DNA from 4 places in the Bradyrhizobium sp. cf659 genome. Region 4 is predicted to be linked to each of the others. Evidence: predicted binding sites of a transcription regulator. Region 4 holds the regulator's gene; each other region holds the start of a gene.
What was found. Region 4 encodes PhoB, which activates phosphate uptake and scavenging genes when phosphate is short. Its sites were predicted from a motif close to TGTCATNNANCTGTCAT; they were not measured.
Positions count from the first base shown of each region.

Region 1 (3,995 bases), 650 kb from region 4:
CTCGGCGGAGCGAAGCTGTCCGACAGCGCAAAGGCACGCGCAGGCGCGACCGTGCCGGCCAGGCACACGACGGCCTGCACAGCAATCGGCATCGTGCTGTCCGCGTGCCAGTTCTTCTCAGCCATCAGCCACCCGCGATTTCAACGTCGGATTGTCTGGCTTCACGGGTTTGGATCGGGTAAACGCCTGTACGCGCAACAGAAAAATGTCACGTGAAATACGGCAATTGCCCTGACATGATAAATGCTTCCTTAACGGAAAACGACCCCGCGCCTTCGTTCCCGGGCTTGATGCCACCGGCGCTTCCAGCGAACCTCCTGCACAACCATGGATAGGGTCGACTGCATCGTCATCGGAGCCGGCGTGGTCGGGCTCGCTGTGGCTCGAAAGCTGGCCCAGGCCGGGCGCGAGGTCATCGTGCTCGAGGAAGCCGAGGCCATCGGCACCATCACCTCCTCGCGCAACAGCGAGGTGATCCATGCCGGCATCTACTACCGCGCCGGGAGCTGGATGGCGCGCATGTGCGTCAGCGGCAAGCACGCGCTCTACCGCTACTGCGGCGAGCGTGGCATCCCGCATAAGAATTGCGGCAAGCTGATCGTCGCGACCAATGCGAAGGAAACCAAGAAGCTGCAATCGATCAAGGCGCACGCCGAGGCCAATGGCGTGCTCGACATGCAGTTGCTCACGGGCGAGGCCGCACGCGCGCTGGAGCCGGCGCTCGCCTGCGACGCCGCGCTGCTCTCGCCCTCGACCGGCATCATCGACAGTCACGCCTACATGCTCTCGCTGCGCGGTGAGGCCGAGGAAGCCGGCGCGGCCTTCGCGTTTCACACCCCGCTGATCCGCGCCAAGGCGGCCGCCGGCGTGATCGAGGTCGAGGCCGGCGGCGAGGCACCGATGGCGCTGCAATGCAGCCTGCTCGTCAACGCTGCGGGCCTGGCGGCGACAACGGTGGCGCGCAACATCGACGGCATGCCGCTGGACCGGATTCCGCCGGCCTATCTCGCCAAGGGAAATTACTTCAGCTGCAATGCCAAGGCGCCGTTCTCGCACCTGATCTATCCGGTGCCCGAGCCCGGCGGCCTCGGCGTGCATCTGACGCTGGACATGGCAGGGCAGGCGCGTTTCGGCCCTGACGTCGAGTGGATCGAGACGATCAACTACGAGGTCGATCCGTCACGCGCCGATCGCTTCTATCCGGCAATCCGGCGATACTGGCCGACGCTGCCTGACGGCGCGTTGATGCCGAGCTATTCGGGCATCCGCCCGAAGATCGTGCCGCCGGCGGTCGCCACGCAGGATTTCCTGATGCTGGGCCCGCGCGATCACGGCGTCGAAGGCCTGATCAACCTGTTCGGTATCGAATCGCCGGGACTGACGTCCTCGCTCGCGATCGCGGATCACGTCGCCGAGCTCGCAGGAATCTAGGACGCCGCGCAAATGTCCTTGCGCGGTTTGCACCTTCCAACAGGGATGAGCGCAACAGGTCTCACCCCTGCCTGAAAGGGTACGATCAAACTTTGCACTGTTACGGGGTTTACTAGTGAAGCGTGTCGCTAGTTTGCTTCAGACGCTCGATCTGGTCCTTGACCATCAACTTCCGGCGCTTCAACTCAACAATTTGCAGGTCGTCTGTTGAAAGGTGCACGAGAGCTTCGTGCAATTCGTTTTCGAGAGTTTTGTGCTTCCGTTCCAATTCAACCAGATGTGCCTGAATTGTCATTCGAAACCTCCTCGGTAGGGGTGACCTTGGATTCGATCCGGACGAGCAAGTGTACATCACCGATTCGTTCTGTCGACGAATATCCGTCGTCGCAATGTCATTTTTGAAAATTCATATGTAACGAAGCGTGAGTAAGGAACCACGTTGGGAAAAATCCATGATATCAATGCGCTTGCGCAAGCGCCGCAGCGAACCGTCGAAATATCTTGCGAGAGATCGGTGAGCGACGGCCCGAGATCGCTTGCGGTCACGGCGCGCAAGGACGATAATTTCCACAGGGCATCCACAGCCTTAATCTCAATCTCACGCCTACCGGTTTTTCGGCCACCGCAGACATGACCCATGAAGACGAGCGCGAACTCGAAGCCGAGCTCGCCCGGTTGCAGCAGGAACACCGAGATCTCGATGCCGCGATCGATGCATTGCATCAATCGCCTGCCCCCGACCTATTGCGGTTACAGCGGCTGAAGAAGCGCAAGCTGTTGTTGCGCGACCGCATCGCCTTCATCGAAGACCAGATCACGCCTGACATCATCGCCTGATCCCCAGCGGCTTTTCGCGGCAGGGCGCCGCAGGTGAATCCGCTTGACTCCAAAAGAACAAAATAGGAACATTCTAACATCCAACGCCCCCAGGAAACGCCCAGAGAAGCGCCCAAGGAACCAGCAAGGACAACGCAGATGTCGGCAACCGCCCTTTTGGACAACAGCCATTATGAACAGGCCTGCGATCAGGCGATCGCGATGTGCGACGGCAATCTGCGCAGCACCATCAAGGCGCTGATCATGGCCAACGAATATCTGGAGGCGGAGCTCGAGGAATTGCAGGCGGCGATTTCAGCCGGCTGCATTCCGGAGACCTCTCGCAGCAAGGCGCGGAGCAGCGCCGCCTGATGTTGATGACCGGAGCAACGCCATGTCGGACGTCACCTACTACGTTGCAATGCCCTTCCTGATCGATGACGACGGATCACCGGTCGCCGGCGCCGCAGAGGAATGTCAGTCCTCGACGGCTGCGCTGCGGCGCGCCGAGATTCTGGCGCGCGGTGCCGGCCACATCGGCGCGGTCGCATTCTGCCGCAGCGGAGATCCCATGACCGGCGAATTCGGCGACGCCACGCTGCTGCGCAAATTCGGCAACGTGCCGGAAGATCTGGCCACGCTGTAGAGTCAGTTGCTGACGAGCCTGATCCGCGGCTCGTGCCGCCGGCGCGCCTTGCGCACATACATTGCGGCATCCGCTTCCTCCAGGGCGCGACCCGCGTCGGAGTGCGCCCCCAGCAATGCGACGCCGGCAGAGGCGCCCGCGGTCACATGCTGGTCGCGGAAGACAAAGGACAATTCGTCGATCGCCTGCTCGAAGACCGCGGCCTTCGCCTTGGCATCGGTCTCGTTGAGATTCCACAGCAGCAGCGCGAACTCGTCGCCGCCGAGTCGGCCGACCACGTCGGAGGCGCGGACCTGCCGCGTCAGCGCGCCGACGATCGCCTTGAGCACCTCGTCGCCGGCGGCGTGGCCGAAGGAATCGTTGATCGGCTTCAGCCGATCGACATCGAGCACGATCAGCGCGCCGCTGGCGTGATATCGCTTCATGTAGGCAATGGCGCGCGTGAGCTCGCGCTCGAAGCCGCGCCGGTTCGGAATCTCGAGCAGGAAATCGGTGTCGGCGGCCGCCTCGAGTTCGGCAACGCGCTGCAAGGCCTGCTTGAGCTTGGACCGCAGGCCGCGGATGACCTTGGCAGCGACGTTGCCCCCATCATCGGCCGACGCTCCGCGCCGCGGCGCCTTGACCCCACGCCTGACTGAACGCTTGGGGGCGGCATTGGATCGGCTGGCACTGATCTTCCGGCCCTTTTTGGCCTTCGCAGCGCTTGCCCTTTTTGGTTTCTTCATGGGCATCCTGCTCAATGAAGGCTTGCGGGGATTCACCAAGACAGGATAGTGCATTCCCTTCTCCTTGCCACCGCCTTGCGAGCCGCCGGCCGGAACCGTTAATCTGGCCTATGTTTCTGTTTTCCCGAGCACAATTAACGTCATGACCGCGCCGATCGCCATCATCATGGGAAGTCAGTCGGATTGGGACACGATGCGGCATGCCGCCGACACGCTTGAGGCGCTCGGCGTTGCCGCCGAGACCCGCATCGTTTCGGCCCACCGCACCCCCGACCGGCTGGTCGCTTTCGCCAAGGGTGCCAAGGCGGCGGGTTACAAGATCATCATCGCCGGCGCGGGCGGCGCTGCACATTTACCGGGCATGGCGGCGGCGCTGA
Region 1 covers NZ_FOQJ01000003.1:882,405-886,399, reverse strand. The annotation lists gene BM118_RS18255 (sensor domain-containing protein) at 1-125, opposite strand, end outside; gene BM118_RS18250 (NAD(P)/FAD-dependent oxidoreductase) at 328-1,431, shown strand; gene BM118_RS18245 (YdcH family protein) at 1,544-1,726, opposite strand; gene BM118_RS18235 (YdcH family protein) at 2,062-2,268, shown strand; gene BM118_RS18230 (hypothetical protein) at 2,407-2,619, shown strand; gene BM118_RS18225 (hypothetical protein) at 2,642-2,893, shown strand; gene BM118_RS18220 (GGDEF domain-containing protein) at 2,896-3,618, opposite strand; gene purE (5-(carboxyamino)imidazole ribonucleotide mutase) at 3,761-3,995, shown strand, end outside.
Region 1: the regulator PhoB is predicted to act here: its motif matches at 1,811-1,827, upstream of BM118_RS18245 (YdcH family protein).

Region 2 (3,995 bases), on a different contig from region 4:
AGGCATCGAAGGCGAAGATCGTCGGACTTGCGAATGCCGGCGGCGATACCACCAATTCGATCAAGCAGGCCGCCGAGTTCGGCATCGTTGCCGGTGGGCAGAAGCTTGCCGGGCTGCTGCTGTTCATCACCGACGTTCACTCGCTCGGCCTGAACGTGGCGCAAGGGCTCAATTTCACCGAAACCTTCTATTGGGATCTCAACGACGGAACGCGGGCCTTCTCCAAGCGCTTTTCGGAGCGCATGAAGAACAAGGCGATGCCTTCGATGGTGCAGGCCGGTGTCTATTCGGGACTGATCCATTACTTCAAGGCTCTGGAGGCGACGGGCGGCAATCCGCATGACGGCGCCAAAATGGTCGAGAAGATGAAGTCGATGCAGACCGACGATCCGCTGTTCGGTCAGGGCAGTATCCGGGTCGATGGCCGCAAGATTCACCCGGCCTACCTGTTCGAGGTCAAGAAGCCTTCGGAATCGAAGGGGCCGTGGGACTACTACAAGCTGGTGGGCACCGTTCCCGCGGACCAGGCGTTCCGGCCGCTCTCCGAGAGCGCCTGTCCGCTGGTGAAGAAGTAACTCTCGTGGCCCGCCGGGCGGTCGTGCCGCCGGCGGGCTTTCATTTTGGTGGCGGAAGCTAATCCTGATGCAGGCTCTCTACGCACAGCTACTGGTGGGACTGATCAACGGCTCGTTCTACGCGCTGCTCAGTCTCGGGCTTGCCGTGATCTTCGGCATGCTCAACATCATCAATTTCGCCCATGGCGCGCTCTACATGATGGGCGCTTTCGTCGCCTATTTCCTGCTGAACCTCGGCGGCATCAACTACTGGTGGGCGTTGCTGCTGGCGCCTATCATCGTCGGCATCTTCGGCATGATCCTGGAGCGGACCATGCTGCAATGGCTGACCGGGCTCGACCATCTCTACGGCCTGCTGCTGACCTTCGGCATCGCGCTGATCGTGCAGGGCGTGTTCCAGAACTATTTCGGCTCCTCCGGCCTGCCTTACGCCATTCCGGACCAGCTCAGGGGCGGCATGAATCTCGGCTTCATGTTCCTGCCGATCTATCGCGGCTGGGTCGTCGTCTTCTCGCTGGTCGTGTGTCTGGCGACCTGGTTCCTGATCGAGAAGACGCGGCTCGGCGCCTATCTGCGCGCCGCCACCGAAAATCCGACGCTGGTCCGCGCCTTCGGCATCAACGTGCCGCGCATGATCACGCTGACCTACGGTCTCGGCGTTGGCCTCGCCGCACTCGCCGGCGTGCTCTCGGCGCCGATCAACCAGGTCCGGCCGCTGATGGGCGCCGACCTCATCATCGTCGTGTTCGCCGTGGTGGTGATCGGTGGCATGGGATCGATCATGGGCTCGATCATCACCGGTTTCGCGCTCGGCGTGATCGAGGGCCTGACCAAGTATTTCTACCCCGAGGCCTCCAACACCGTCGTGTTCGTGCTGATGGTGCTGGTGCTCCTGGTGAAGCCAACGGGATTGACGGGAAGGGCGGCCTGATATGACAGCCTTGACGGACGATACGCTGCCGACGACCCCGCGGGCGATGCGTGACGAGATGATCGTGTTTGTGGTGATGGCGCTGCTGCTGGCGTCGGTGCCGTTCACGGGGGTCTATCCGTTCTTCGTGATGCAGGCGCTGTGCTTCGCGTTGCTCGCCTGCGCCTTCAATCTTCTGATCGGCTATGGCGGCCTGTTGTCGTTCGGCCACGCGATGTTCCTGGGGACGGCCGGCTATTGCAGCGCGCATGCGCTGAAGGTGTGGGCGTTGCCGCCGGAGCTCGGCATCCTCGTCGGTATCGCCGCGGCTTTCGTGCTCTCGATCGTCACCGGCTACATCTCGATCCGCCGCCAGGGCATCTATTTCTCGATGATCACGCTGGCGCTGTCGCAGCTGCTGTACTTCATCTACCTCCAGGCGCCGTTCACCCATGGTGAGGACGGCATCCAGGGCATTCCGCAGGGACGCATGTTCGGCGTCCTCGATCTCACCAAGCCGACGGTCCTGTACTATGTCGTGCTGGTCGGCTTCCTCGCCGGCTTCCTGTTGATCTTCCGCATCATCAACTCGCCGTTCGGCGAGGTGCTGAAGTCGATCCGCGAGAACGAGCAGCGCGCGATCTCGCTCGGCTACCGGACCGACCAGTACAAGTTCCTGGCCTTCGTCCTGTCGGGCACGCTGGCCGGCTTCGCCGGATCGCTGAAGGTGTTCGTGGCGCAGAATGCCTCGCTCACCGACGTACACTGGTCGATGTCGGGCGAAGTCGTGCTGATGACGCTGGTCGGGGGGCTCGGCACCATCTTCGGACCGGTGGTCGGCGCCTTCGTGATCATCGCCATGCAGCAATATCTGGCGAGCTTCGGCCAGTGGGTGACGGTGATCCAGGGCTCGATCTTCGTGATCTGCGTGCTCACCTTCCGCCGCGGCGTCATCGGTGAAATCGCGCATTACTTCCGGCGTTCGCTCTAAGTAATTGATTTAAGGTCAATTTACCCCTTGGGTGAAAGCGGTGGATGATCCGGCTCCGCGGGCGTGAGGTAGTGCGCGCGCGGATCGAAAATGGTCTATGACAGTTTCGTGACGGCCCTCCCGGGCCGGGCCACTTCCAACCGGTAGTCTATCCCCATGATGCGATGGTTTCGCGCTTTCCTGCCCAAGGAAGAACGGTTCTTCGACCTGTTCGACCGCCATGCCCAGACCGTGATCCAGGGCTCGATCGCGCTCCAGGGCATGCTCAACGGGGGCGAGGAGACGCCGGTCTATTGCCAGCGCGTCAACCAGTTCGAGAACGATGCCGACAACATCACCCGTGAGGTGCTGACGGCGGTGCGCCGCACCTTCATCACGCCGTTCGACCGCGGCGACATCAAGAACCTCATCACCTCGATGGACGACGCCATCGACCAGATGCAGCAGACCGCCAAGGCCGTGATGCTGTTCGAGGTCCGCGCCTTCGAGCCGCCGATGCGCGAGATCGGCGGGCTTTTGATCGAATGCGCCAATCTGGTCGGCCGTGCGCTGCCCCTGATGCAGCAGATCGGCAAGAACGTCGCCATGCTGACCGCGATCACGGAAGAGCTGACCAAGCTGGAGGGCCGGGTCGACGATCTCCACGACATCGGGATGAAGGAGCTGTTCCTCAAGCATCGCGACGGCAACGCGATGGATTTCATCGTCGGCGTCGAGATCTACGACCATCTCGAAAAGGTGGCCGATCGCTTCGACGACGTCGCGAACGAGATCAACAGCATCGTCATCGAACAAGTTTAGGGCAGGGGCCTCGCCGTGGATGCTGCGTTGGGTCTTCCCGTCCTGGTCGGACTGATCGCCGTCGCGCTGCTGTTCGACTTCCTGAACGGCCTGCACGACGCTGCCAATTCGATCGCGACCATCGTCTCGACCCGCGTGTTGCGGCCGCAATTCGCGGTGTTGTGGGCCGCTTTCTTCAATTTCGTCGCCTTCATGGTGTTCGGGCTGCACGTCGCCCAGACCATCGGCACCGGCATCATCGATCCCTCGATCGTCGATGCCCAGGTGATCTTCGCGGCTCTCGTCGGCGCCATCGTCTGGAATCTCGTGACCTGGGCGCTCGGCATTCCGTCCTCGTCGTCCCACGCGCTCATCGGCGGCCTCATCGGCGGCGGCATGGCCAAAGCGGGGATTTCGGCGGCGGTCTGGAGCGGATTGACCAAGACCGTGCTCGCCATCGTGCTGTCGCCGCTGGTCGGCTTCCTGCTGGCGATGATGCTGGTTGCGGTCGTGTCCTGGGCCTCGGTGCGCTCGACGCCGTTCGCGGTCGACCGCGCCTTCCGCATCCTGCAATTCGCCTCCGCCTCGCTCTATTCGCTCGGCCATGGCGGCAATGACGCGCAGAAGACCATGGGGATCATCGCCGTGCTGCTCTATTCGCAGGGCCATCTCGGCAGCGAATTCTCGGTGCCGTTCTGGGTGGTGCTGTCCTGCCAGGCGGCGATGGCGCTGGGCACGC
Region 2 covers NZ_FOQJ01000001.1:1,084,090-1,088,084, reverse strand. The annotation lists gene BM118_RS05425 (ABC transporter substrate-binding protein) at 1-575, shown strand, start outside; gene BM118_RS05420 (branched-chain amino acid ABC transporter permease) at 643-1,506, shown strand; gene BM118_RS05415 (branched-chain amino acid ABC transporter permease) at 1,508-2,476, shown strand; gene BM118_RS05410 (DUF47 domain-containing protein) at 2,633-3,277, shown strand; gene BM118_RS05405 (inorganic phosphate transporter) at 3,293-3,995, shown strand, end outside.
Region 2: the regulator PhoB is predicted to act here: its motif matches at 2,574-2,590, upstream of BM118_RS05410 (DUF47 domain-containing protein).

Region 3 (3,995 bases), on a different contig from region 4:
ATGCGCGGCCGAATAGACCGCGAAGCAGATCTGGTTGTCGAGCCGCAGCGGCGCGTCCGCTGCCGAGTGTTTCCGAGCCATGGAGAATCTCACGAGGTTTGTCCGCATTGTGGGGCCGTGCGGCGGGACATTCAATTGCGAACAATTAAATGTGAGACGTCGCAATTTCAATTGCGCACAATCTAATTGTCTGCGATAGAGATCGCACCCCACCGAAACCCAGGGAGACGAAAATGTCCGTGAACGTCCTGTACAAGACCAGCGCAAAAGCCACCGGCGGCCGCGACGGCCATGCCGCGACCCTCGACGGCGCGCTCGACGTCAAGCTCACCACGCCGAAGGAGCTCGGCGGCGGCGGCGGCGCCGGCAACAATCCCGAGCAGCTGTTTGCGGCCGGCTACGCCGCCTGCTTCATCGGCGCGATGAAGTTCGTGGCCTCGCAGGGCGGCCCGAAGGTCCCCGCCGACGCCGCCGTCACCTCGACCGTCGGCATCGGCCCGCGCTCCGAAGGCGGCTTCGGCCTCGACATCGACCTCGCCGTCTCGCTGCCGGGCCTTGCCCGCGCCGAGGCCGAAGCGCTGGTCGCCAAGGCGCACCAGGTGTGCCCCTATTCCAATGCCACGCGCGGCAATGTCGACGTTCGCCTGACGGTCGTCTGATCGAAAGTGCGGATTGGCTGGCCCGGGATCCCCCTCGGGCCGGCCGCTTCCGTTTGATTGTGCCGGATCCTGTTTTGCCAGATCCTGTTTTGCCATGCCGCGGGATTGACGCGCGGCGGTGCATGCGGCCCTACGCAACAAGCCATTGCTGGCGCAAAAAAACCTCGCTAGGCCTGTGACCAACGATCGACACAGGGGAAGCGAAGGCATGAGTTCTGAAGCCGTTACGGGTGCAATGAGCGGACTGCGCGTCATCGATCTCACGCGCGTGCTCGGCGGCCCCTACTGCACCCAGATCCTCGCCGACCATGGCGCCGACGTGATCAAGGTCGAGCCGCCCGCCGGCGACGAGGTGCGCGACTGGGGCCCTCCCTTCCACGAGGAGGACGCGGCCTATTTCATCGGCATCAACCGCAACAAGCGCTCGATCGGCCTCGACCTCGCCTCCGAGGGCGGCCGCGTCGTGCTGCTCAAGATGCTGGAGACGGCCGACGTCCTGATCGAGAATTTCAAGCCGGGCACGCTGGAGAAATGGGGCATCGGCAACGAGGTGCTGCGCGAGAAATTCCCGCGCCTCGTACATTGCCGGATCTGCGGCTTCGGCGCCGATGGTCCGCGCGGCGGCAATCCCGGCTATGACGCCATCATCCAGGCGATGACCGGCATGATCGCGGCGACCGGCTCGCCCGAGAGCGGACCGATGCGGATCGGCGTGCCGCTGGTCGACATCACGACCGGCCTCTATGCGGCGATCGGCATCCTGATGGCGCTGTCGGAGCGGCAGCGCTCGGGCAAGGGCCAGTTCCTGGAGACGACGCTGTACGAGACCGGCCTTGCCATCATGCATCCGCACACCGCGAACTATTTCATGCATGGCAAGCCGCCTGGCCTGACCGGCAACGAGCATCCCAACCTCGTGCCTTACGCAATCTTCCCGACGAAGACCGACAACATCTTCATCGGCGTCGGCAATGACGGCACCTTCAGGAAGCTCGCCAAGGAGATCGGCAAGCCCGAGCTCGGCACCGATCCGCGCTTTGCCCGCAACAAGGACCGCATCGCCAATCGCGAGGCGCTGCGCGCCGAACTGGCCGCCGTGTTCAGCCAGCACGAGGCCGAGCCGCTCTGCAATCGCCTGCTCGCAGCGGGCCTGCCCGCAGGCCCCGTGCAGAAGATCGACCAGGCGTTGACCAACCCGCACACGATCGCCCGCGGCGATGTCATCGAGAAGGATTGGTACAAGGGCGTGGCCTCGCCGATCCGGCTCGATCGCAGCAAGCCGAGCCTGCGCCGCCTGCCGCCGAAATTCAGCCAGCACGCGGCGGAGGTGCTGGGCGAGTTCGGATATTCCAAGGCCGAGATCGACGCGATGGTCAAGAAGGGCACGGTCTGCGGTCCCGAGCGCAAGCGCTAAGGCTTCGAAGAGAACGAGATCGAGCGGCAGCGCGGGTGCGCTCCCTCCCCGCTTGCGGGGGAGGGAGTCTCCACAATTGGACAATCCCCCGAGGAGAAAGCCCTCACCCGCGCCTTCGGCGCGACCTCTCCCGCAAGCGGGAGAGGTATTCGAACCCGCGGCCTCGCCTGCCCCACATCATCCAATGCCGCACTGCGGCGCGAGCACGCATGTGCAGCGCGAATGGAGGAGGCTGCCCGCGGCGTCTTCGCCTATTTGACAGCTTCCCTTTTCCCGCGCTTGCCGCTTTCGTTTCGGCCGCTTACACAGTCATGTGAACGTCATATGGCGCTGCTAGCGCAAGCGCTTCTTTATTGACGGGCAAGGGAGGTTTTCTTGATGGCTCTTCGACACTTTGGGGCAGCTGCCGCATTTGCAATCACGGTCGGCATGTCGGCCTCTCCGGCCCTGGCCGTGACCGAAATCCAGTGGTGGCACGCGATGACCGGCGCCAACAACGACGTCATCGTCAAGCTCGCCACCGACTTCAACGCGTCGCAGACCGACTACAAGGTCATCCCGACCTACAAGGGCAACTACCCCGATACGATGAACGCGGGCATCGCCGCGTTCCGCGCCGGCAACGCGCCGCACATCATGCAGGTGTTCGAAGTCGGCACCGCGACCATGATGGCCGCGACCGGCGCCGTGAAGCCGGTCTACAAGCTGATGGCCGAGGCCGGCGAGAAGTTCGATCCCAAGATCTACCTGCCCGCCATCACCGGCTACTATTCGACGTCGAAGGGCGAGATGCTGTCGTTCCCCTTCAACTCGTCCTCGACCGTGATGTGGGTCAACCTCGACGAGCTCAAGAAGGCGAACGTCGGGATTCCCAAGACCTGGCCCGAAACGTTCGAGGCCGCCAAGAAGCTGAAGGCGTCAGGTCATGACACCTGCGGCTTCTCGGGCTCCTGGATCACCTGGGTCAATCTCGAGCAGCTCTCGGCCTGGCACAACGTGCCGCTGGCAAGCAAGGCCAACGGCCTCGACGGCTTCGACACCGTGCTGGAGTTCAACGGACCGCTTCAGGTCAAGCATCTCGAAACCCTGGTCGAGCTCCAGAAGACCAAGGTCTACGACTATGCCGGCCGCACCAACACCGGCGAGGGCCGCTTCACCTCGGGCGAATGCCCGATCTACCTGACCTCGTCGGCGTTCTTCGGCAACGTCAAGGCGCAGGCCAAGTTCGCCTTCACCGCCGTGCCGATGCCGTATTATCCGGACGTGAAGGGCGCGCCGCAGAACTCGATCATCGGCGGTGCTTCGCTCTGGGTCATGGGCGGCAAGTCGGCCGAGGAATACAAGGGCGTCGCGAAGTTCCTGACCTTCCTCTCCGACACCGATCGCCAAGTCTATATCCACAAGGCCTCGGGCTATCTGCCGATCACCAAGGCGGCCTATGAGAAAGCCAAGGCCGAGGGCTTCTACAAGGATCAGCCCTATCTCGAGACCCCGCTGCTCGAGCTGACCAACAAGGAGCCGACCGAGAACTCGCGCGGTCTGCGCCTCGGCAACATGGTGCAGCTGCGTGACGTCTGGTCGGAAGAGATCGAGCAGGCGCTCGCCGGCAAGAAGACCGCCAAGCAGGCGCTCGACGCCGCCGTCGAACGCGGCAACACCATGCTGCGCCAGTTCGAAAAGACCGCCGTCAAGTGAGGCATTGAAGCGGCAGGCCGCGACCCGGCCTGCCGCTTCCCATGACATCATGCAAAAGCAAGCCATTTTCCAGTCAAAGCTATTGCCCTACGCGCTGGTTGCGCCGCAGCTCGCGATCGTTCTGATTTTCTTCTACTGGCCGGCCCTGCAGGCGGTGATCCAGTCCTTCCTGCTCCAGGATGCCTTCGGTCTGTCGACGAGCTTCGTCTGGTTCGAGAATTACGTCG
Region 3 covers NZ_FOQJ01000010.1:58,335-62,329, reverse strand. The annotation lists gene BM118_RS30745 (MarR family winged helix-turn-helix transcriptional regulator) at 1-81, opposite strand, end outside; gene BM118_RS30740 (organic hydroperoxide resistance protein) at 234-659, shown strand; gene BM118_RS30735 (CaiB/BaiF CoA transferase family protein) at 868-2,073, shown strand; gene ugpB (sn-glycerol-3-phosphate ABC transporter substrate-binding protein UgpB) at 2,452-3,768, shown strand; gene ugpA (sn-glycerol-3-phosphate ABC transporter permease UgpA) at 3,818-3,995, shown strand, end outside.
Region 3: the regulator PhoB is predicted to act here: its motif matches at 2,381-2,397, upstream of ugpB (sn-glycerol-3-phosphate ABC transporter substrate-binding protein UgpB).

Region 4 (3,995 bases):
GATAGCGATCGCCATTGGTCGCGATCAGCCAGCAGCCCTCTCCGCGCTCGAAACCGAGGTCGGCCCTGGCGAAAACGGGGAGCAAATGCGGTGCTGCGCTGTTAGTCATGACGGTCACTTGATGTTGCGGACGGTGTGAGCGTGCATTGCGCAACGCACCATTGACCGGCCCGGAAAACGAAACGTGCCGCCTTTTAAGGGCGGCACGCGCCACTATCTTAGGCCTGGTGAACCGGGTGTCAATGCCGCCCGAAAGCCTCGCGAAACGCTGAATCCGTAGTCTTGCGGTGCCGAATTTGCGGGATTTTGGCCACGGAACATGTGGAAGCGAGTCGGCGGACTCTTGCGCGTGAGTCACGCCATATTGTAGCGTTTGGCTTGTCAGATACGACATCTCGTGCAGCAGTTCTGATCCTCTAAGTCCTCATGTACCGGCGTAAACGTTCGGGCGCATCTGGTGCGCCCGGCGAGCCTTAAGGGATTCTGACGGCACGGGTTTTTTCGAGGCTTAGGCATTCGCCGCGAGGCGCCAGGATGGCAGCCGCACGGCGAGGGAAAGGGTGCAATGACGGTTTTGACCTGGTCCGACGATCGCGTCGAGCAGTTGAAAAAGCTCTGGGAGGCCGGATTGTCGGCCAGCCAGATCGCAGCCGAGCTCGGGAACGTGACCCGCAATGCCGTGATCGGCAAGGTGCACAGGCTCGGCCTGTCCGGCCGCGCCAAGAGCCCCTCATCGGCGGCTCCGCGGCCGCGCAAGGCGCGCCCCGCGCAGCACATGATGCGGGTCAGCCGCCCCATTGCGCGCGGCAACACCGCGCTGGCGCAGGCCTTCGAGGTCGAGGTGGAGGCCGAGCCGGTCACCTACGACAACGTGGTGCCGATGAGCCAGCGGCTGTCGCTGCTGGAGCTGAACGAGGCGACCTGCCACTGGCCGGTCGGCGATCCCTCGAGCCCGGATTTCTTCTTCTGCGGCGGCAGGGCGCTGTCGGGCCTGCCCTACTGCGCCCAGCACTCGCGCGTGGCGTATCAGCCGGCCGCGGATCGCCGGCGCGCTCCGGCCAAGCCCTCGCGGTGAGTTCGCGGATCTAGCTGATTGCAAAGACGGCGCCGTCACGCGATGACGGCTCGACATACTCCGATGTCGTCCCGGCCGAGTGCGCAATTGCGCACGGGGGGCCGGGACCCATAACCACCAGCAGGTGTGGTTACAGGGGCTCGGAGTTACCCTTCTCGCACAAACAATTGCGCCTTGGGGTTATGGGTCCCGACCTTCGCCGGGACGACACCGATATCGTGGCGACAGCTCGCCAGACCAACTCGCCCTGACTTACGTCTGCTCCGCCTTCGCAAAACGATCATCCAGCGCGTAGCCGGCGCCGCGGACGGTGCGGATGGGATCCTGCTCGCGGCCGAGATTGAGCAGCTTGCGCAGGCGGCCGATATGGACGTCGACGGTGCGCTCGTCGATGTAGATGTCGCGGCCCCAGACGCTGTCGAGCAGCTGCTCCCGCGAGAACACGCGGCCGGGATGCTCCAGGAAGAACTCCAGCAGGCGATATTCGGTCGGGCCGAGGTCGATCGGCCGGCCCGAGCGCGCCACGCGGCGCTTGTCGCGATCGAGCTCGATGTCGCCATAGGCGAGCACGGTGGCGAGCCGCTCGGGGCTGGCGCGCCGCAAGAGGCCCTTCACGCGCGCCAGCAGCTCCGGCACCGAGAACGGCTTGACGATGTAGTCGTCCGCGCCGGTCGCAAGGCCCCGCACCCGCTCGCTCTCCTCGCCGCGCGCGGTGAGCATGATGATCGGCAGCTGCTTGGTCTCGGGCCGGGTCCGCAGCCGCCGGCACAGCTCGATGCCCGACAGTCCCGGCAGCATCCAGTCGAGCACGATCAGATCGGGGATGTGTTCCTTGAGGCGGGTGTCGGCGTCGTCGCCGCGCATCACCGTCTCGACGTCATAGCCGTCGCCTTCGAGGTTGTAGCGGAGAAGCTCGGTGAGAGCTTCCTCGTCCTCAACCACCATAATGCGTGCGCCCATGGTGTCGTCGCTCCTTGCGTCTTCAGGTATTCGGGACCGTCGTGGCGAAGGTCGTCATGTCGCCCTTCGGCCGCTTGTCGGTGATCGCCTGGCCCTCGATCATGTAGAACACGGTCTCGGCGATGTTGGTGGCGTGGTCGCCGATCCGCTCGATGTTCTTGGCGCAGAACATCAGGTGGATGCAGAACGAGATGTTGCGCGGATCCTCCATCATGTAGGTGAGGAGCTCGCGGAACAGCGAGGTGCAGATGGCGTCGACTTCCTCGTCGCCCTTCCACACCGCCATCGCCGCCGGCAGATCGTGCGCGGCATAGGCGTCCAGCACCGACTTGACCTGCTGCTGCACGAGGTCGGTCATGTGCTCGAGGCCGCGGAACAGCTTGAGCGGATGGAAATCCGTCTCCAGCGCGGCGACACGCTTGCCCATGTTCTTGGCGAGGTCGCCGATGCGCTCGAGATCGGTCGCAACGCGCATGGCGCCGACGATCTCGCGCAGATCGACCGCCATCGGCTGGCGGCGGGCGATGGTGAGCACGGCGCGCTCCTCGATGCGCTTCTGGAGCGCGTCGAGCTCGGTGTCGGTGGCGACCACGCGCTGGCCGAGCGCGACGTCGCGGCGGATCAGCGCATCGACGGAATCGACGATCATGCGCTCGGCGATCCCGCCCATCTCGGCGACGAGCCGGGTGAGCTCCTGGAGGTCGGTGTCGAAGGCCTTTGCGGTATGTTCAGAACCCATGTTCCGTCTCCTCAGCCGAACCGGCCGGTGATGTAATCCTGCGTGCGCCGGTCGCTCGGCGACGTGAAGATCTTGCTGGTGTCGTCGAACTCGATCAGCTCGCCGAGATACATAAAGGCGGTCTTGTCGGAGACGCGCGCCGCCTGCTGCATGTTGTGGGTGACGATCGCGATCGTGTAGTTCTCGGACAGTTCCTGGATCAGCTCCTCGACCTTGGCGGTCGAGATCGGGTCGAGCGCCGAGCAGGGCTCGTCGAACAGGATCACCTCGGGCCGCACCGCGACGGTGCGGGCGATGCAGAGGCGCTGCTGCTGGCCGCCGGAGAGCGACAGGCCGGAGGCGTTGAGCTTGTCCTTGACCTCGTTCCACAGCGCGCCGCCGCGCAGCGCCTTCTCGACGCGGCCGTCCATCTCGGACTTCGAGATCTTCTCGTAGAGGCGGATGCCGAAGGCGATGTTCTCGTAGATCGTCATCGGGAACGGCGTCGGCTTCTGGAACACCATGCCGACGCGGGCGCGCAGCAGATTGAGGTCGAGCCTGGGGTCGAGGATGTTGGTCTGGTCGAGCATGAGCTGGCCGGTGGCGCGCTGGCCCGGATAGAGGTCGTACATCCGGTTGAAGATGCGCAGCAGGGTCGACTTGCCGCAGCCGGACGGGCCGATGAACGCGGTGACGCGGTTGGTGCCGAGCGTCAGGTTGATGTTCTTCAGCGCGTGGTGCTCGCCGTAATAGAAGTTGAGGTTGCGCACCGTCACCTTGGCCGGCGCTTCCGGCAGCAGCGGCGCCTGGGGCAGTCCGCCGGATGCGCTCATCGATACGGAAAGATCACTCATTTTGCGGTCCTCTCGGCGCCAAGGATGCGCGCGCCAATATTCAGGGCAAGAACGGTCAGGGTGATGAGCAGCGCTCCGCTCCAGGCCAGCTGCTTCCAGTAGGCGTAGGGGCTCTGCACGAAGTTGTTGATGGTCACCGGCAGGTTGGCCATCGTCTTGTTCAGGCTCAGGCTGAAGAACTGGTTCGACAGCGCGGTGAAGAGCAGCGGCGCAGTCTCGCCGGCGACGCGGGCGGTTGCGAGCAGCACGCCGGTGATGAGGCCGGAGCGGGCGGCGCGATAGGCGATCCGCTTGATCACCAGCGAGCGCGGCAGGCCGAGGGCGGACGCCGCCTCACGCAGCGCGTTCGGCACCAGCAGCAGCATGTCCTCGGTCGTGCGCAGCACCA
Region 4 covers NZ_FOQJ01000003.1:237,228-241,222, reverse strand. The annotation lists gene BM118_RS15170 (aspartate aminotransferase family protein) at 1-109, opposite strand, end outside; gene BM118_RS15165 (GcrA family cell cycle regulator) at 566-1,075, shown strand; gene phoB (phosphate regulon transcriptional regulator PhoB) at 1,328-2,035, opposite strand; gene phoU (phosphate signaling complex protein PhoU) at 2,058-2,774, opposite strand; gene pstB (phosphate ABC transporter ATP-binding protein PstB) at 2,786-3,607, opposite strand; gene pstA (phosphate ABC transporter permease PstA) at 3,604-3,995, opposite strand, start outside.